Regions from separate parts of the Serratia sp. GW822-FHT06E05 genome, predicted to be linked through region 1. Evidence: predicted binding sites of a transcription regulator. Region 1 holds the regulator's gene; each other region holds the start of a gene.

Region 1 (6,700 bases):
GGTGGCTGGCCACTGGCGGTCGAAAACACCGACTAAGACAAAAAAATCGGGCGGCCCAGTCTTCACTGGTGCCGCCCGATGGATCCCAACAATAAAACCGAGCCGATTATGGCTGCTGGTCTTCCTGCTGTTTGTACTTCTCTGCCGTTTCTTTGATCAGCTGCTGCAGTTCGCCGCGCTGATACATTTCGATGATGATATCGCAGCCGCCTACCAGCTCACCGTCGACCCACAGCTGTGGGAAGGTCGGCCAGTTGGCGTATTTCGGCAACTCGGCACGGATGTCCGGGTTCTGCAGAATATCAACGTAGGCAAAGCGTTCGCCACAGGCAGACAGCGCCTGCACGGCTTGCGCAGAGAAACCGCAGTTTGGCAATTTCGGTGAACCTTTCATGTACAGCAGAATCGGGTTCTCAGCGATCTGGTGCTGAATTTTTTCAATCGTCGTCGTCATTGTATTGCTTCCTCAAGCCAAGTCTTATGGCTACAACATGCATCACACCGGCCATTGTAGCGGCTGGAACAGTCGCAAGAAAACGCCATCTTTTGCAAGGGCATTTCCCCGTAGTCAGTCGCGTCTTACCGGCAAAGCCTTTCCGGTCAAAACATATGCGCAGAATAACATTTTTAATCTGGCCATTTCACTAATATATTTTGCCATCAAAATGCGCCGTTAAATAATCCCGCCGACGGTGATTGTCGCTTTTTTATACATCAACAGATTGATTTTTCAGCAAAAAAAATGCCATTAACGTTTTCTCACAATATGGATTATCATTTATGAGTTCTTCGCTGTTTTATATGGCGAAATTCGGGAATACTGTCCTTCTTTCGATATCTGTTCCGGGGCCAAGGTTGGTAACGTCGACATGCGTTTAATTCTTACGCTTTTTGTGCTGTTGTTTACACAGCTATTCTTCAATCTGGCGCATGCTGCGCCACAGGCGCGTATTGCCGCCGAGCAACGCAAAAGCCATGTCAACGAAGCCCGGCCAGATGACCGCAAGAAAAAGAAAGCGGTAAAAGCCAGCAAAAAAGCAAAAACCACCACCCCGCAGAAAACCGCCAAGGTTTCCAAAGCCAAAACGGAAAAAACCGCTAAAAAGATCGTCAGCGCCAAATCGAAAGGCAAAACTCAGAAAATAGCCAAAATCAAAGTTACCCCGCCGAAAAAGGGTTACAAAAAAGGCTATGGTCGCCACCGCGAAGCCGGGATGGCCACCGCAAAACTGGTGCGTGATGATAAACCGTTGAAGCTGACTCCAGCGCACAAAAAACGCTATCAGCACGCCAAGCAAACCGCGATGGCCAAGCTGATGGACCAAATGGGCAAGCCTTACCGCTGGGGCGGTACTTCACCAAGAACCGGTTTCGACTGCAGCGGCCTGATTTACTACGCGTATAAAGACGTGGTGAAAATCAAAATGCCGCGCACCGCCAACGAAATGTATCACCTGCGAGACGCCGCGCCGATCAAGAGAAGCGAACTGGAAAGCGGTGACCTGGTGTTCTTCCGCATTAATAACCGCGGCGTGGCAGACCATGTTGGCGTTTATCTGGGCAACGGCAAATTTATTCAGTCACCGCGTACCGGTGAAGAAATTCGGATCAGCCAACTCGACAATGACTACTGGCAAAACCATTACATCGGCGCCCGCCGTGTAGTAACACCGAAAACCATTCGATAATTTCTTTGGCGGCTGGCTTGCCCAGCCGCTCTCCCCTGACTGATTTTCCTGCTGTCCCTAAAGCACCCAATCCTTTAGCCCGCCCCCACTGTATTTCAGCGCGAAAATTGCTAAGCTAAATACCCACAATAAAAACAGGTCAATTTAAAGTCCGTTGCTTTAGCGGCGAGTTGACACTGTACAAGGAGGAAGCAATGTCGTTTGAACTGCCCGCACTACCTTATGAAAAAAATGCCCTCGAACCGCACATTTCGGCAGAAACCCTGGAATACCACTACGGCAAGCATCACAACGCCTATGTGGTCAACCTGAACAATTTGCTGAAAGGCAGCGAGTTTGAAGGATTATCCCTTGAGGCAATCATCAAGGCTTCCAGCGGCGGCATCTTCAACAATGCGGCCCAGGTATGGAATCACACCTTCTATTGGCACTGCCTGTCACCTCAGGGCGGTGGAGAGCCTCAGGGCAAATTGGCTGCCGCGATCAACCAGGCTTTTGGTTCTTTCACCGCCTTCCGGGAACTATTCAGCGACGCCGCGGTGAAAAACTTTGGCGCAGGCTGGACCTGGTTAGTGAAAAAGCCGGATGGCTCGCTGGCGATTGTTAATACGTCGAATGCGGCCACGCCGTTGACAGGTGAAGACAAACCGTTACTGACCGTCGACGTTTGGGAACACGCCTACTACATCGATTATCGCAACGCACGACCGGCCTACCTGGAAAACTTCTGGGCGCTGGTTAACTGGGCATTTGTGGAGGAAAATCTGGCGTAACGCGGGGAAAATACAACCAGGCGTAGCGAACTGCGCCTGGTTGACTGAAGAGTATCAGTTCAATGCTGCGGTGAAGCTAAAAGCGATAATCACAGCCAGCGCACCCAGGGTGGTGAACAGTGACATTTTCAAATCGGTATCCATTACAACTCCTTTTCAGATTGGGTTTCCCAAGGGTAAAAGGCACACAATTAATGTGTTAAACCATTTTCCCACAGTTGGCCGATAAAATCTTGTTATCATTTCCCAGTTTATAATACCGATTACCTCTTCCCCTTTTGCTCAATATGGGACAAAATTCGCAGTTCACAACTGTGTACCGGCAAAATGCCCCTCCTGACCAAGCGCTGACGACTTCAACACACTAAAAACTCAGTTTTCGCTTCTTTGGAGAAGGATCTACGCAGGCAAACGATTAACATCACACTTACATACTGCAACATGTGAGTTCAGGAGTCATTCTTTACATGGCAACGATTAAAGATGTGGCCAAACGCGCTGGCGTTTCCACCACCACCGTTTCGCACGTCATCAATAAGACTCGTTTCGTCGCCGAAGAAACAAAAGCGGCCGTTGGCGCCGCGATCAAAGAGCTGCACTATTCACCCAGCGCCGTGGCGCGCAGCCTCAAGGTCAATCACACCAAATCTATTGGTCTGCTGGCCACATCGAGCGAAGCACCTTACTTTGCCGAAGTGATCGAGGCGGTGGAAAACAGCTGCTACAGCAAAGGCTATACGCTGATCCTGTGCAACTCACATAACAATCTGGACAAACAACGCGCCTATCTGGCGATGTTGGCGCAAAAGCGCGTCGATGGCCTGTTAGTCATGTGTTCGGAATACCCGGACCAACTGCTCGGCATGCTGGAAGATTATCGCAATATCCCGATGGTCGTCATGGATTGGGGCGCCGCACGCGGTGACTTTACCGACACCATTATCGATAACGCCTTTGAAGGCGGCTATCTGGCCGGGCGTTACCTGATTGAACGCGGCCACCGCGATATCGGGGCCATTCCGGGTCAACTGGCGCGTAATACCGGTGGCGGACGCCATCAGGGTTTTTTAAAAGCCATGGAAGAAGCCAATATCGACGTGCGTGAAGAGTGGATTGTTCAGGGCGACTTTGAGCCGGAATCTGGTTACAAGGCCATGCATCAGATACTGTCGCAGAAACAACGTCCTACCGCAGTCTTCTGCGGTGGCGATATCATGGCCATGGGTGCGATCTGCGCCGCCGATGAACTTGGCCTGCGCGTACCACAAGACATATCGGTGATTGGCTACGATAACGTGCGAAACGCCCGCTACTTTACCCCGGCACTGACCACCATTCATCAGCCCAAAGAGCGTTTGGGCGAGATGGCCTTCACCATGCTGCTGGATCGCATCATCAGCAAGCGTGAAGAGTCGCAGGTGATTGAGGTTCATCCCAAGCTGGTTGAGCGCCGTTCGGTCGCTGACGGTCCGTTCATCGATTATCGCCGCTAATTATCTGCGCCGGAAACTCTCACGGTTTCCGGCGTCATTCTTCGCTTAGCCACTCCTGATTCAAGGTTTCACTGTCTCCCAGATAATCCAGCAACCAGGCCATAGCCGGTGACGGCGTATTTTGCTGCCAGGTCAGGCAACAAGGACTGGCGGGAAATGGCTGTTGCAACTGTAGCGCCACCAACTCCCCGCGCTGCACCAAAGGCAATACCTGATGCGCGGGCATCATACCAACGCACAACCCGGCACACAGGCAGTCCACCGCAGAAGCCCAGTCCGGCACCACCAGGCGGCGCTGGTTGTCCAACGTCCAGGTCACGCGCTTGGGCAGGTTGCGCGAGGTATCTTCCAGGCACAGCGACGGAAAAGGCCGAAGTTGATCGTCGTTCAACAGCCCCTCTATCGCGGCCAGCGGGTGATGCGGACTGGCCACGCACAACCAACGCATATCTCCCATATCGCGAAAGGCGAAACCGCCGCCCACCGGCACCGCCCTTGTGGCGCCGATCGCCATATCGGCACGACCGTCCACCAGCGCATCCCATACGCCATTAAACACCTCCGGCTGAACCAGCAATTCGACGTCGGGGAAATGGCGGTAAAAATCCAGCACCAATTGGCGACTGCGTTGGGGTTTAACGATGATATCCACCGCTATTTTCAATTGGCCCCGCCAGCCGTTAGCGACCTGTTGGCACTGTCGGCGCGTGTCGAGCATTTTTTTGATGACACCACGCGCTTCCTGAATAAACAGCACGCCCGCCGGTGTCAGTTCCACGTCGCGATGACGGCGCTCAAACAGCGGTACCGCCAGCCATTGCTCCAACTGCCGCACCGTATAACTTACCGCCGACGGTACCCGATGCAGCTCCTGCGCCGCTGCGCTGAAACTGCCGGTGCGGGCCACCGCATCGACGACATCCAGGGAATATTCAGACCACATAGCTCTTGCCTTCAATTTTTTTAACAGCACCTCGCAAATATTACCGTTTCACAAGCAGAGATCCAGCCGGATACACTTGCCGGCGCTAAAAACCTGCGACAATAAAATATTAACGAGAAATACCATGCGAAATTCCTTTGGTTTTATGTTCTACCTTGCCGGCCTGAGCATGCTGGGATACCTGGCCACCGATATGTACCTGCCCGCCTTCGGCATGATGCAGCAAGATCTGCAGATTTCTGCCGGGGCAATCAGCGCCAGCCTGAGCATCTTCCTGGCCGGGTTTGCCTTTGCACAACTGCTGTGGGGCCCGCTTTCCGATCGCCTCGGCCGTAAACCGGTGTTGCTGATCGGTCTGGCGCTCTTTGCCCTCGGCTGCCTTGGCATGCTGTGGGTGCAAAATGCCGTGCAACTTTGGTCGCTGCGCTTTATCCAGGCGATTGGGGTTTGCTCCGCTGCCGTTACCTGGCAGGCCTTGGTAATTGACCGCTATCGCGAAGGCAAGGCTAACCGCGTGTTCGCGACCATTATGCCGCTGGTAGCCCTTTCACCGGCGCTGGCGCCGTTGGTGGGTGCCTGGTTGCTGAACCACATGGGCTGGCGCGCCATTTTCGCCGTGTTGCTGGGCATTACCGTGCTTCTGCTATTGCCGACGCTGCTGCTGAAAGAAAGCGCCAAAACCGTGCCTTCCGACGACAATAAGAAAAGCGCGCTCAGTTTCTTCCAACTATTAAAGTCACGCATCTTCAGTGGCAACGTTATGATCTTTGCCGCCTGTTCTGCCGGCTTCTTCGCGTGGCTGACAGGTTCACCGTTTATTCTTGGTGATATGGGTTATAGCCCGAACGACATCGGTCTGAGCTATGTGCCGCAGACGCTGGCGTTCTTATTAGGGGGCTATGGCTGTCGTACCGCATTGAACCGCATGAATGGCAACACCTTGTTGCCTTGGCTGCTGGTAGTTTATGGCGTCAGTATGGTTGCATTATATCTGGTTGCCACCCTGACTCAGCCCACGCTCACTACGTTGTTAATTCCGTTCTGCGTGATGGCGTTGGTCAACGGAGCCATTTACCCTATCGTGGTAGCCAATGCGTTGACCCCGTTCCCGGAGGGCACCGGTAAAGCTGCCGCCTTGCAAAACACCCTGCAATTAGGCCTGTGTTTTGTCGCCAGCATGCTGGTTTCGGCCTTTATCGCCCAGCCTCTGTTGGCAACGGTCACGGTAATGGTGTCGACGGTGGTATTGGCCGCGTTGGGCTATCTGATGCAACGGAGAAAGGTAATGGACGATCGACAGGCGACGCGTCAGGAACATGCTAACTCCGCGTCATAATTGCCAGTATTAATAATCACTTAAAGAATATTTTTGCCGAGTGCGATTTACAGTTGAGTAAGCGCCTCGGCAAGCCTATACTCAAAAACGACCTTTAAAAATAACACTTTTATAATTTCTTTATCACTAGCAACTGTTGTGTACGCGTATGGCGTCACAGTTTTTTAAGGATTGTCTTTCCCGCGTTTCTTGCGCTGGAACCTTCTTAAAATTTTCCTCTGTTCATAGTCGGATATCAGACGCCACGGGATTCTTACCGTAGGTAAACGTATGCACCCGCAGAATTTGTCTAAGCTATTTTTTGACGGGTCATAAGTCAGAAGAAGGTGATGGAGAAGCTATGAGTTCATCGTGTATAGAAGATGTGAGCATCCAGGACAACCAATGGTACCGTATCGCTCATGAAATGCTCAGCATGGCCGGTATTGAAATAAACGGCTCGCGCCCTTTCGATATTCAGGTTAAAA
Region 2 (6,700 bases), on a different contig from region 1:
AATTTTCCGGCCTCAGCCTGGGTAAAACTCCCTTGCCATCCAATTTGTTCAACATCGACGTGGGCAAAACTCGCGAGAAAAGCAAAACGGAAACCATGCGTCTGGACACCTGGGTACTGCCATTCCTCAATGTTTACGGGATCATCGGCCATACCAAAGGCAGCTCGCTGTCCCAGGTTTCCGTAGACGCCGATCCCAGTCAACAAAAAGGCTTCCTGAACAAGGTTATCGCGGGTCAGGTGCACCGCATGAATCAAAGTGGGCAACTGCGCGATCTGGATTTTAAGCTCGATTTTAAAGGCACCACTTACGGCGCCGGTTTCACGCTGGTTGGGGGATATGAGAACTGGTTCACCTCGGTCGATACCAACTACACCCGCACCAATTTCGATATCCTTGATGGTCAGATTTCCGCACTGACGGTGTCGCCTCGGGTAGGTTACCGCTTCCTGGTGCCCGGTATCAGTGGCCAAACCCATCTCAACCTGTGGGTCGGCACCATGTATCAGGACGTCCAGCAGAGGTTCAAAGGCAGCCTGAGTGATTTAAAAATGCCAACCGAACTTCAGAGCCTGATGATGATGGCCAATCAGCAGGGTGAAGGCCGTTTTGACGTGAAACAGCACCTGCAATCGCCGTGGAACGTACTGATTGGCACGCAATACGAGATCACCAGACACTTTAACCTGTTGACCGAATTTGGCTTTAGCGAACGTAACAGCTTTATGGTCTCCGGTGAATATCGCTTCTGATGGCAATATCGATCCGCAGTTTGCCGCTGGTATTGTTGGTTCTGCTACCCGGAGCTCACGCCACTTTGTTGTCACGCCAGCAAATAGATGAAATGTTGGCCCCTTTGGGGTCTAACAACCAATTCGACAGCAGCAAAGCCATCGATTGGGGAGTCTTGCCCGGCCCATTCTATACGCCAGAACTCGGTCTTGGCATCGGTACCGCCGTCGTGGGGATATATCGCCCGGACAGCCAGGATAAAGTCAGCCAAAACTCGACGCTGGCGTTAAAGGGCTTTTTCAGCACCACCGGTGCCTTCGGCGTCGGTTTCCAAAACCACAGTTTTTTCGCTGACGACCAATGGCGTTTTTTTGCCGACGGCTCGCTGAATAATATGCCCACCTATTTCTGGGGCACCGGTTACCAGGCTGGGCATAACAACGGCAACAAAGAAAAGTACACGCAGCAGGCATTCCAGATAGCCCCACAGCTGCTGTATCGCATTGCCAATGCCACCTACGCGGGGGTGGGCTGGGATTTTTCCTCGACGCACGCCAGCAAGAGTGATGAGGATGACAGTAGCCTGTTAAGAGCCCAAAAAGCCGGCGTTTCATCGCTAAGTTCAGGAGTCAGCGGTTCGCTGAGTTACGATACGCGCGACTTCGTTTCTAATGCCAGCCGTGGTCAGTATCTTCACCTGAGCGACACCTATTTTGCGCCAGAGTTGGGCGGCGACAGCCGTTTCAATGCTGTAGAAGGCCAGTACAATGCCTACCACAGCTTGAGTGCGAAAAGCGTGCTGGCGTTAGACGCTTACAGCCGCCTGACGACGGGCGAGGTACCCTGGGACAGGCTGTCCGGCCTGGGTGACGACAAACGCATGCGCGGCTATTATCAAGGCCGCTATCGCGACAGAAATGTGTTCAGCAGCCAGATCGAGTATCGTCGCAAGCTGAACTGGCGCCACGGTTACGTTCTTTGGGCCGGCGCGGGAACGCTAAGTAGCAAGGCTGGCGATTTGGGCCAGGGGCCCTGGTTACCCACGCTGGGAGCGGGTTACCGTTTTGAATTCAAACCGAAAATGAACGTGCGGCTCGATTTTGGCATCGGACGTGGCAGCAGTGGATTTTACTTTCAGGTTGGGGAAGCTTTTTAATGCGCTCTGTTGTACTGCTGGTTTTGTTGTCGTTTACTTCCGCGCTATCTGCCAAACCCGTGGAAACGTTGGTGACCTCGCAACCCATCAACGAAAGCCGTATCGCCTGGCCGGTGGCTGCGCCGCTGTCCCCGCCGGATGGTTTGCGCCCCTGCTGTGCCTTTGGCTACAACCTCAAAGCGCAAGTTTGGGGTATCCCAGTCCCCTTTTATCAGTTGGGTAACCTGGTGGATGCCGACCGGCTTGGCCGTCACCACTATAACGACAGCGCTTTCAATGCCGTTAGCAACTTGATGGGACTTGGCAGCGAGCAATTGGGGGTGATGTACACCCGCCGCGGGGGATTTATCGATATCGCTCACGTACGCGACACCGCCGACAATACCCTTTTCCTGTTCAGCCAACTGCTACCCCGATTGGGCCAGCAATGGAATATCGATCTTAGCCCCGAGTTGGCAATACGCCGTATCCAGCTGAACGCCTTTACCCCGCCTCAGGATGCTGCGCAGCGCTATACGCTCGCGGCGTATTTGGCAGGAGAACTCGCCTTTCAAATGGCGGCGTGGCATGAAGTGGCACAGTGGTATGGCTATCAGTCGGTACCGGGGTTTTCTGAGGAGGTTTCGGCTTTTTCACCGGAAGATTTGTATTCCAACCTGCTGGGATCACGGCTGGCGATCGATGCTATCTTGCAGGGGCAGGCGGTTTCCATAACGGCCTACAACCACGCCATGGAGAATTTGCTCCCCCAGGCCCTGCACCAGCTTGGCGCCGTCTCCATCAGGGCAACTCAGCGGCAGTTTGACGGGATTGACGGCGACTGGTGGGACAGCCATCGCCGGGTACCGGAGAAGTTTCTGGTCTTAAAACGGGATTACACGACCGGCAGCAATCGCCTGCCGGCTCTGCCGCCGTTCGAAAACACCGCCCCACAACGCCTGATGTTACCGCTGCAGGTTCAGGGGTTCTGGCTGGCAAAGCTGGGTGAACTGCAACTCTGGCCGACGGATGCGATGCATTCTCTGCCGGTGCCGCCCCACTATTACCGCCCGCAGGATTTCAGGGGGCTGGCAATGCATGCTCGCGCATCGGACGCACAGCAAATACTGCAAAAACGCTAGGCAAAAGCGGCGATTAGCGCTCAACACCTTTACGCAATAAATAGCGGTAAGGCGTTTTTTCAGTTTCCTGCGCCACCAGCGTGTGCTCCATAAAACGGCAAAAACCCGGAATATCGCGGGTGGTGGCCGGATCGTCAGCAATAATCAGCAGGGTTTCACCGTTATCCATATGGCGCACGGTTTTACGCACCATCATTACCGGTTCCGGACAGCGCAGCCCCAGCGCATCAAGCGTCTGGTCGGCCTGGGCAAACAAGTCAGTCATGCAATTTTTCTCGGTCAAAAGCGATCGGCGTACGCTCGCCGCATCTCATTAGCGCCTAGTTTACGCCGGTAGTTTTTCTGTGCAAGATGCGTTAACGTTTGCGTTAAATTTAACCATTGCATTGGTTGCGCAAACGCGTATCATGCGGCCGCGCAGCTTATTTCGCTGCACAGACAAGACATTCTGGGTTCCCTCACCCCACTGCTAAAAAGGCTACAACATGTATTCGTTTACCGCTCGACAGCGCCTCACCGCGTTGGTCTGGCTATCGCTGTTCCATATTGTCATCATTACCTCCAGTAACTACCTGGTGCAGTTGCCGATGTCCATTTTCGGTTTCCATACCACCTGGGGTGCGTTTACCTTCCCATTTATCTTTCTGGCAACCGACCTGACGGTGCGTATTTTTGGCGCCCCGCTGGCGAGACGCATCATTCTTTCGGTGATGGTGCCGGCCCTGTTTATCTCGTACGTCATCTCCACCGTCACCTATCAGGGGGAATGGCAGGGGTTTGCCGCACTGGGTAGCTTTAACCTGTTTGTCGCACGTATCGCCGTCGCCAGCTTTATGGCTTACGTGCTCGGTCAGATCCTCGACGTACACGTTTTCAACCGGTTACGCCAGCGCAGCGCCTGGTGGGTGGCCCCTGCCGCGGCCATGTTCCTCGGCAATATCAGCGACACGTTGTCGTTCTTCTTTATTGCATTCTACAAGAGCAGCGACGCCTTTATGGCCAACAACTGGGTCGAGATTGCGCTGGTCGATTACAGCTTCAAGGTGCTGATCTGCATGCTGTTCTTCCTGCCAATGTATGGCGTGCTGCTGAATATGCTGCTCAAACGCATTGCCGCTCGCCAGGGCGACAGCAGCCTGCAACCGAGCTGACCCGTGTTATCATTGGCGGCCTACCCATCCGGAGGCCGCCATGACCGTCACCACCCGCCACGCCACCCTCGAAGAAATTCATCGTCTGTATCAACAAATCCCCGAATTCGGCAATCTGCACAACCTCAACGATCTGCAACAGCGCATCGGCTCACTCCCGATGGCCGCACTGATCGCCGAAGTCGACGGCCAGGCTGCCGGTTTCAAGCTCGGTTATCAGCAACAAGACCGAGTGTTTTACAGCTGGTTGGGTGCCGTATTGCCGGCTTGTCGCCGCCACGGTGTGGCGTTAGCGCTATTGGCCGAGCAGGAAAACTGGGCACGGGCGCAGGGTTATCACCAGTTGAGGGTGAAAACCCGGAATCAGTTCCGTGCGATGCTGATGATGCTTATCAACAATCACTATCAGATTGTTCAACTGGAAAAGAAAGGCGAAGTGGCTGATTATCGGCTATTACTTGAGAAAACCTTGTGACAACATCTGCCTTGCATTTCACCCTGGAATAGGTTGCGATACGGCAGTGAAACCCTACCTGAAAGGAAGAAGGAAGCCCAATGCGTAAAGTAGCAAAATTGATGGGTATCAGCCTGTTAGTGCTTGGCCTCGCGGCCTGCGACGGCGAAACCAAAGACACCAAAGCGCCGGCGGGCGATGCCGCAGCCAGCGCACCGGCCGGGCAACAGGTAAGCTTGCTGGAGGGTAAGCTGGCGTTCACCCTGCCGGTCGGTATGGCGGACCAAAGCGGCAAGCTGGGTAATCAGGCGAACAACATGCACGTTTACGCCGACAGTACCGGCCAACGCGCAGTGATCGTGATCCTCGGCGACAAAACCGCCGACAGTCTGGAAACCCTGAGCAAGCGTCTGGAAGATACCCAGCGCGCGCGTGATGCGAACCTGCAGGTGGTCACCAACAAAGCCATCGACGTAAACGGCGTGCCGCTGCGTCAGTTGGACAGCATCATTACCAGCGGCGGCGAGAAGGCCTACTCCTCCATCCTGATCGGCACGCTGGATAACAACATGCTGACCATTCAGGTGACGCTGCCGGCGGATAACCAGCAGCAGGCGCAAAGTGAAGCCGAAGGCATCATCAAAACGCTGAAACTGAACAAGTAAACTTTTACTGACTCAGCCTATAGGGCGCAGTTCACACTGCTGCGCCCTACGCCAGGGCCTGTGCCAACAGGGTAATCGGGTGTTCGCAGCGCTTGCTGGTCGACATCTCGATTTGCCATTTACAAGTTTCGCAGTCCGTCACCACCAAATCGACCCCACTCTCCTCAATCTGGCGAAACAGCGATGCGCCAATCCCTTGCGAAGTCGCATAGTTCTCGGATTTAAATCCGTAGGTGCCGGCAATGCCGCAACACTGCGAATCTAATACCACCAGCTCCAGCCCCGGTATCTGCCGCAATAATTCCAGCGTATAAGCCGTCCAGCCCATTTTCTCCATGTGACACGGCGTATGGTAGGCCACCCGCAATGGCGTGCGCTTCAGCGGCAGGCTGCGCCCCTGATTGAGCAGGCGGTACAGATAGCGCGTCGCCAGCTCCACCCGTTCACGCACCGCCGAGGTATCCACCTCCAGCAAATGCGGGTATTCGTCACGCAGCGTAAAAGTACAGCTCGATGATGTGGCCACTACAGGGATACCGCGCTCCAACACCGCCTCATGCAGCGATTCGGCATTCACCTTGGCCTGTTTCTTGGCCTGGGCGATAAAGCCGTTGGCAATCAGCGGCACACCGCAGCATTTTTCGCGCTTAAGCAGCTGCACGCCGATATCCATCGCATTGAAAACTTTGATCAGATCCTTACCCAGCTGTGGATGGTTGTAATTGACGAAGCAGCCGTGGAAAAAAGCCACCTGCTCGGCGTAACGCTGTTGGGCCTGCGCTTGCTGGCGGTACCAGCGGCGGAAGGTGCCGAACGAGTATTTGGGCAGTTCGCGACGGTGATCAATTTTCAACGCCTTGTCCAGCAGCGCGCGCACCGGCTTTAACCCGGTGGCAGCGTTGACGATCGGCGCAAACGGCGTCGACAGTGAGCCCATGATATCGGTATGACTGAGGATGGCGTCGCGCAGCGTCGGCTTGCTCTGGGCAAAGTCGGCACGCGCCCGCTGAATGATATCGCCAATTTTGACGTCGGACGGGCAGGCCACCTCACAGCGTTTGCAGTTGGTGCAATACTTCAGCGCTTCGTCGTACAGCGCCGGATCTTTTAACCGTAGGCGTTCGCCGTCCGGCCCCGCCTGCTTGGGCCCGGGATAAAGCGGATTGACCTTGGCCACCGGGCAATAGGTGGTGCAGACGGTGCACTTGATGCAGTTCTCAAAACTGTTGTCTTTGCGCAGGCTCATGGTTGCTCCTCCTGTGCCGCAATCTGTTGCGCGACATGCAATGCTCCCACCAACGAAACACCTGCACCGCAGCCCTGCTGCAGCGGATCGTAGCCGCCGGTCACCGCCCCTATGGCATACAGGTTACTCAAAGGCTCTCCCTGCCTTAGGGCACGCAGTTGGTTATCGGTGCGTA
Region 3 (6,700 bases), 480 kb from region 1:
ACACCTACGGCCATCACGTAGGCGACCTGGTGCTGGTGGCATTTGGCAAGCTGCTGCAAAGCACCTTCCGCTCCAGCGACATTTTCTGTCGCTACGGTGGTGAAGAATTTGCCGTGATCCTCGGTAACTGTACGCTGGAAAATGCGCAGGAAGTGATGTCCAAGCTACGCGAGCGTACGCACCAGTTCAGCCTGACACTAACCGATGGGCAAAACGTCCGCTTCACCACCAGTTGCGGCATTGCTCAGGTCCGCGATATCCGCTTGTTGCCGGCAGCAATCAAACAGGCGGATGAAGCGCTCTATTTTTGCAAGAAAAACGGCAAAGACCGGATAGGCATTCATACCCAGAACGGTTTTATCTGAATTGTTGTTTAAAATAATTAACATTATAATTTTTATGACTAATTAGGCTAAGTCATTCACCTTACAGACTTATCTGACTTTTCTGTCGCTATCCTGATGGCAAGCAGAGATAAAGGCACGTTTAATCCTCGACCGGCTCCGATGAATTGTGGTGTGATGCAGCTTCAATAACAGGATAATCCGGGTATACTCCCCCCACTTTTTTATGATTATCCGGATTTGGACACGCGCCTGACGAGGATGCAGTAACGCGATATGACTCAATACGCCTCCCCGATTTTGACATCACTGCTTGATACTGATGCTTATAAGCTTCATATGCAGCAAGCAGTGTTCCATCGCTATCCTGCTATCAGCGTGGCGGCGGAATTCCGCTGCCGCGGTGACGAGCTGCTTGGCGAATATGCCGACGAGATCCGTGCCCAGATCGCACTGATGAGCCAATTGGCGCTAACAGACGCTGAGTTCAACTATCTCTCCGGGTTGCCTTTCTTCCGCGAGGATTACCTGAACTGGCTGCGCGAGTTTCGCTACGATCCGCAACAGGTTCAGATCGAAGATCATGCGGGCAAGTTGCACATCCGCATTGCCGGTCCCTGGCGTGAAGTGATCATGTGGGAAGTCCCACTGCTGGCAGTGATCAGTGAGGTGGTGCACCGTCACCGCTCCCCGGAAGTCACGCCTGAGATGGCCGTCGCTCATCTGCGCAGCAAACTCGAGCATTTTAAAGCCATGAGCGCTGACTTGGACATTTCTCGCTTCAAACTGATGGACTTCGGCACCCGCCGTCGTTTCTCGCAGAGTGTGCAGCAGGCGATTGTCAGCACCTTGAAAGACGAATTTCCTTATCTGGTCGGCACCAGCAACTACGATCTGGCGCACCAGCTTGCTCTGGCGCCCGTGGGTACTCAGGCTCATGAATGGTTCCAGGCGCACCAGCAAATCAGCCCGGTGTTGGCCAACAGCCAACGTGCAGCTTTGCAAGCCTGGCTGGATGAATATCCGGACCAGCTCGGCATCGCGCTGACCGACTGCATCACCATGGACGCCTTCCTGCGTGATTTCGGTCCGCACTTCGCCCAGCGTTATCAGGGCCTGCGCCATGATTCGGGCGATCCGTTCGAATGGGGCGAGAAAGCCATTGCGCATTATCAGAAGCTGGGCATCGACCCGATGAGCAAAACGCTGGTGTTCTCCGACAATCTGGATCTGGACAAGGCGATGGCGCTCTATCGCCGTTTCTACCAACGCGTCAATCTGGTGTTCGGCATAGGTACGCGTCTGACCTGCGATATCCCGGGGGTTAAGCCGCTGAACATCGTGATCAAGCTGGTCGAATGCAAAGGCAAGCCGGTGGCTAAACTGTCCGACAGCCCGGGCAAAACCATCTGCCAGGATCAGGCCTTTGTGAAAGCGTTACGCAAGGCCTTCGATTTACCGCTGGTGAAGAAAGCCAGCTAAGCCACACCGCCCTGCCAACGCGAAAAAGCCGGCTGAAGAGCTCACGCCGGCTTTTTTCTTCTTTATAAGAGACTTCGCCGTGCTCCCTTTTCGCCCAGAGCCAAGAAATGTTGCTCCAATCCGGCGATTTCTGCTTGTGCTCTGCACCGCGGCAAGTAACATAGCAACATCCCCATATTCTTGGGTTGTAAGCTATTTCTAAACCAAATTATTAAGAGAGAAATCTATGAGCGTAGTGCCTGTAGTCGACGTACTGCAAGGCCGTGCTGCGGTTGACAGTGAAGTCACCGTGCGCGGTTGGGTGCGTACCCGGAGAGATTCTAAAGCTGGTATCTCCTTCCTGGCCGTCTATGACGGTTCCTGCTTTGATCCGTTACAGGCCGTCGTTAATAATTCTCTGCCGAATTATCAGGATGAAGTGCTGCATCTGACCACCGGCTGCTCAATTGAAGTGACCGGCAAAGTGGTCGCCTCTCCAGGCGAAGGTCAGAGTTTCGAACTGCAGGCGACTGAGATTAAAGTGGTCGGTTGGGTTGACGATCCGGACACGTACCCGATGGCGGCCAAACGCCACAGCATCGAATATCTGCGCGAAGTGGCGCACCTGCGCCCACGTACCAACCTGATCGGTGCCGTTGCCCGTGTTCGCCATACCCTGGCGCAGGCTATTCACCGCTTCTATCACGAGAATGGTTTCTTCTGGGTTTCCACCCCGCTGATCACCGCTTCCGATACCGAAGGCGCCGGCGAAATGTTCCGCGTTTCCACGCTGGATCTGGAAAACCTGCCGCGCACCGATAAAGGCGCTGTCGATTTCAGCCAGGACTTTTTCGGTAAAGAAGCGTTCCTGACCGTTTCCGGCCAGTTGAACGGCGAAACCTACGCCTGTGCGTTGTCGAAAATTTACACCTTCGGCCCGACTTTCCGCGCCGAAAACTCCAACACCAGCCGTCACCTGGCCGAGTTTTGGATGATCGAACCGGAAGTCGCCTTTGCTGACCTCGAGGATATCGCGGAACTGGCAGAGAAAATGCTGAAGTATGTGTTCCAGGCCGTATTGAACGAGCGTATGGATGACATGCAGTTCTTCGCAGAACGCGTAGACAAAGATGCGATTGACCGCCTGAAGCGTTTTGTTTCTTCCGACTTCGCTCAGGTTGATTACACCGAAGCGGTGGAAATTCTGATCGCCTCTGGCCAGACTTTCGAGAACCCGGTTTCCTGGGGTATCGATCTGTCTTCCGAGCATGAGCGTTATCTGGCCGAGAAACACTTCAAAGCGCCGGTGGTGGTGAAAAACTACCCGAAAGACATCAAAGCTTTCTATATGCGTATGAACGACGACGGTAAAACCGTTGCGGCGATGGACGTGTTGGCCCCAGGCATCGGCGAGATCATCGGCGGTGCTCAGCGTGAAGAACGTCTGGACGTGCTGGATCAGCGTCTGGATGCCATGGGCCTGAATAAAGAAGATTATTGGTGGTATCGTGACCTGCGTCGTTACGGCACCGTGCCACACGCCGGCTTCGGTTTAGGTTTTGAGCGTTTAATCGCCTATGTCACCGGTGTGCAAAACGTGCGCGACGTAATTCCGTTCCCTCGCACACCACGTAATGCAACCTTTTAATTAATCAGATAATACATTTTCTAATTAATTTAGTTACAAAACCAAGGCCAGCTTAGCTGGCCTTTCGCATTTTTTAATATTGACCTGCGTCACAAAGTTCCCTCAAAATTACATTTTGTTACAAATACTTTCTTTTTGAAACCTCATTGGGACATTGGTAGCATTTTCGTTCTAGATTAACCCGCCCGTGAATGGAACACTGCGTGCAGACACAGGACGACACCAATCTATCAACAATAGTTCCAAAAGAATTATTGGCGGCAGTGGCAAAGGTGTCCGAATAACACCAATGAGGGTAATATAATGATGAAGCGCAATATTCTTGCAGTGGTAATCCCAGCTCTGTTAGCCGCTGGTGCAGCTAACGCTGCTGAAATCTACAACAAAGACGGCAACAAACTGGATCTGTACGGTAAAGTTGACGGTCTGCACTACTTCTCAGACGACAAAGGCAATGATGGCGATCAGTCCTATGTTCGTTTCGGCTTCAAAGGTGAAACCCAGATTACTGACCAACTGACCGGTTACGGCCAGTGGGAATACAACGTTCAGGCTAACCACTCTGAATCTCAAGGCACCGAAGGCACCAAGACTCGTCTGGGCTTCGCTGGTCTGAAATTTGCTGACTACGGTTCATTCGACTACGGCCGTAACTACGGCGTACTGTACGACGTAGAAGGCTGGACAGATATGCTGCCAGAGTTCGGTGGCGATACTTACACCATTACCGACAACTACATGACTGGCCGTACCAACGGCGTTGCTACTTACCGTAACAACAACTTCTTCGGTCTGGTTGACGGTCTGAACTTCGCTGTTCAGTACCAAGGTAAAAATCAGAACGACGACCGTGACATCAAGAAACAAAACGGCGACGGCTGGGGCCTGTCTTCTACTTATGACATCGGCGAAGGCATCAGCGTAGGTGCAGCATACGCTTCTTCCAACCGTACCGATGATCAAAAACTGCGTTCTAACGAACGTGGCGACAAAGCTGATGCATGGACCGTTGGCGCGAAATACGACGCTAACAACGTTTACCTGGCAGCTATGTACGCAGAAACTCGTAACATGACTCCATTCGGCGGCGGCAACTTCAGCTCAACCTGTAATGCTTCTACCGATTGCGGCGGCTTCGCCAGCAAAACTCAGAACTTCGAAGTGACCGCACAGTACCAGTTCGACTTCGGTCTGCGTCCAGAAGTGTCTTACCTGCAGTCTAAAGGTAAGAACCTGAACGTCCCTGGCGCAGGTACTGACCAAGATCTGGTTAAATATGTTTCTGTTGGTACCACTTACTACTTCAACAAAAACATGTCTACCTACGTTGATTACAAAATCAACCTGCTGGACGACAACGAGTTCACTAAAGCCACTGGCACCGCTACCGATGATATCGTAGGTGTTGGCCTGGTTTACCAGTTCTAAGTTGTCTCACTTAACGGCGGTTCACCGTCGGCTAAGTTAAAAAACAGGGCTTCGGCCCTGTTTTTGTTTTTGCGCTACGCGTAAATTTTTATCCTGCCAATGTCCCCTTCTTCCTCATTTTTTATGCTGAATCTGCGCCCTTCACAAGATCGCTGTGTTTTTCTCGCAAACGGTTGGCAAAGCGCATAACTGGCGCTACCCTGATGCTTCTGTCTGCTTAACTCCGAGCCATGGAAGCACCTGACATGTTTGAAAAAATCACTGCTGCACCTGCCGATCCGATTCTGGGTCTGACCGACATTTTCCGCGCCGACGCGCGCCCGAACAAAATCAATTTGGGCATTGGCGTCTACAAAGACGAAACCGGCAAAACGCCGGTGCTGACCAGCGTGAAAAAAGCTGAGCAGTATCTGCTGGAAAATGAATCCACCAAAAACTATCTCGGCATTGAGGGCATCCCCGCTTTCGCCAACTGCACGCAAGAGCTGCTGTTCGGCAAACAAAGTCCAATCATTGCCGACAAGCGTGCGCGCACCGCGCAAACGCCTGGTGGCACCGGCGGCCTGCGTGTGGCAGCTGACTTCATCGCCAACCAGACCAGCGCTAAACGCATCTGGATCAGCAACCCAAGCTGGCCGAACCATAAAAATGTGTTTGGCGCCGTCGGCCTGGAAGTGCTGGAATATGCCTACTACGATGCGGCCAATCATGCGCTGGACTTCGATGGCCTGCTGAACAGCCTGAAACAGGCTCAGGCAGGCGATGTGGTTCTGTTCCATGGTTGCTGCCATAACCCAACCGGCATTGACCCTACGCCTGAGCAGTGGGCTCAGTTAGCCGAGCTGTCTGTGGCTAATGGCTGGCTGCCGCTGTTCGACTTTGCTTATCAAGGCTTCGCGAAAGGCCTGGAAGAAGATGCGCAGGGCCTGCGTATTTTCGCCGCCAAACATCAGGAACTGATCGTAGCCAGCTCGTACTCGAAGAATTTCGGCCTATACAACGAACGCGTCGGCGCCTGTACTCTGGTGGCTGCAGATGCAGATACCGCTGACCGCGCCTTCAGCCAGGTGAAAGCCGCCATTCGCGCCAACTACTCCAACCCGCCGTCACACGGTGCTGCGGTGGTTGCGACCATCCTGGGTGATGATGCGCTGCGTGCCCTGTGGGAGCAGGAGCTGACCGATATGCGTCAACGCATTCACCGCATGCGTCAGCTGTTCGTGAATACTCTGCAGGAGAAAGGCGCAGAGCAGGACTTCAGCTTTATCATTAATCAGAACGGCATGTTCTCGTTCAGCGGATTGACCAAAGAACAGGTGCTGCGCCTGCGTGACGAATTTGGCGTTTACGCCGTTAACTCCGGCCGGGTTAACGTCGCCGGCATGACGCCAGACAATATGGCGCCTCTGTGCGAAGCCATCGTCGCCGTGCTGTAAAGGTTACGGTTTCAAATAAGCAAAAGGGGCGCTAAATGCGCCCCTTAGTTATTTCTGCCGGGAAATAACCTTACCAGATGGCCGGTTCTTCTCGCAGGAACGGATTGGTTTCACGCTCCTGACCGAAGGTAGACATCGGTCCGTGCCCCGGGATAAACGCCATGTCATCCCCCTGTGGCAGGAGCTTGGTGCGGATCGAGTTGATTAATGCCTGGTGATCGCCGCGTGGGAAGTCGCTGCGACCCACGCCACCGTTAAACAATACGTCACCCACCAGCGCCAACCGCGCCTGCTCATTAATAAACACGATATGACCAGGCGTATGTCCCGGGCAATGCAGCACCTTGAGCGTCATTTCACCCACCTGCACGCTGTCGCCTTCT

Evidence for each region. The regulator PurR, encoded in region 1, represses purine synthesis genes. The targets are predictions, from matches to a motif close to CANGCAAACGTTTGCNTG.
Region 2: a site for PurR is predicted at 3,362-3,379, ahead of tusA (sulfurtransferase TusA). Genes of this name have one in related genera too.
Region 3: a site for PurR is predicted at 5,044-5,061, ahead of AC1RKC_RS05125 (amino acid aminotransferase). Genes of this name have one in related genera too.

What each region holds. Positions count from the first base shown of each region.
Region 1 is NZ_JBXALM010000001.1:588,239-594,938, forward strand. Features, by position in the region: gene rnt (ribonuclease T) at 1-36, shown strand, start outside; gene AC1RKC_RS02640 (Grx4 family monothiol glutaredoxin) at 107-454, opposite strand; gene AC1RKC_RS02645 (C40 family peptidase) at 870-1,688, shown strand; gene sodB (superoxide dismutase [Fe]) at 1,883-2,461, shown strand; gene cydH (cytochrome bd-I oxidase subunit CydH) at 2,516-2,605, opposite strand; gene purR (HTH-type transcriptional repressor PurR) at 2,929-3,954, shown strand; gene punR (DNA-binding transcriptional activator PunR) at 3,989-4,897, opposite strand; gene punC (purine nucleoside transporter PunC) at 5,022-6,233, shown strand; gene cfa (cyclopropane fatty acyl phospholipid synthase) at 6,574-6,700, shown strand, end outside.
Region 2 is NZ_JBXALM010000004.1:249,424-256,123, reverse strand. Features, by position in the region: gene AC1RKC_RS13235 (hypothetical protein) at 1-752, shown strand, start outside; gene AC1RKC_RS13230 (BamA/TamA family outer membrane protein) at 752-1,888, shown strand; gene AC1RKC_RS13225 (DUF4056 domain-containing protein) at 1,888-3,009, shown strand; gene tusA (sulfurtransferase TusA) at 3,023-3,274, opposite strand; gene AC1RKC_RS13215 (7-cyano-7-deazaguanine/7-aminomethyl-7-deazaguanine transporter) at 3,495-4,160, shown strand; gene AC1RKC_RS13210 (GNAT family N-acetyltransferase) at 4,201-4,635, shown strand; gene AC1RKC_RS13205 (DcrB family lipoprotein) at 4,716-5,279, shown strand; gene glpC (anaerobic glycerol-3-phosphate dehydrogenase subunit GlpC) at 5,326-6,525, opposite strand; gene glpB (glycerol-3-phosphate dehydrogenase subunit GlpB) at 6,522-6,700, opposite strand, start outside.
Region 3 is NZ_JBXALM010000001.1:1,064,217-1,070,916, forward strand. Features, by position in the region: gene AC1RKC_RS05105 (GGDEF domain-containing protein) at 1-365, shown strand, start outside; gene pncB (nicotinate phosphoribosyltransferase) at 621-1,826, shown strand; gene asnS (asparagine--tRNA ligase) at 2,053-3,453, shown strand; gene ompC (porin OmpC) at 3,757-4,881, shown strand; gene AC1RKC_RS05125 (amino acid aminotransferase) at 5,127-6,317, shown strand; gene AC1RKC_RS05130 (MBL fold metallo-hydrolase) at 6,388-6,700, opposite strand, start outside.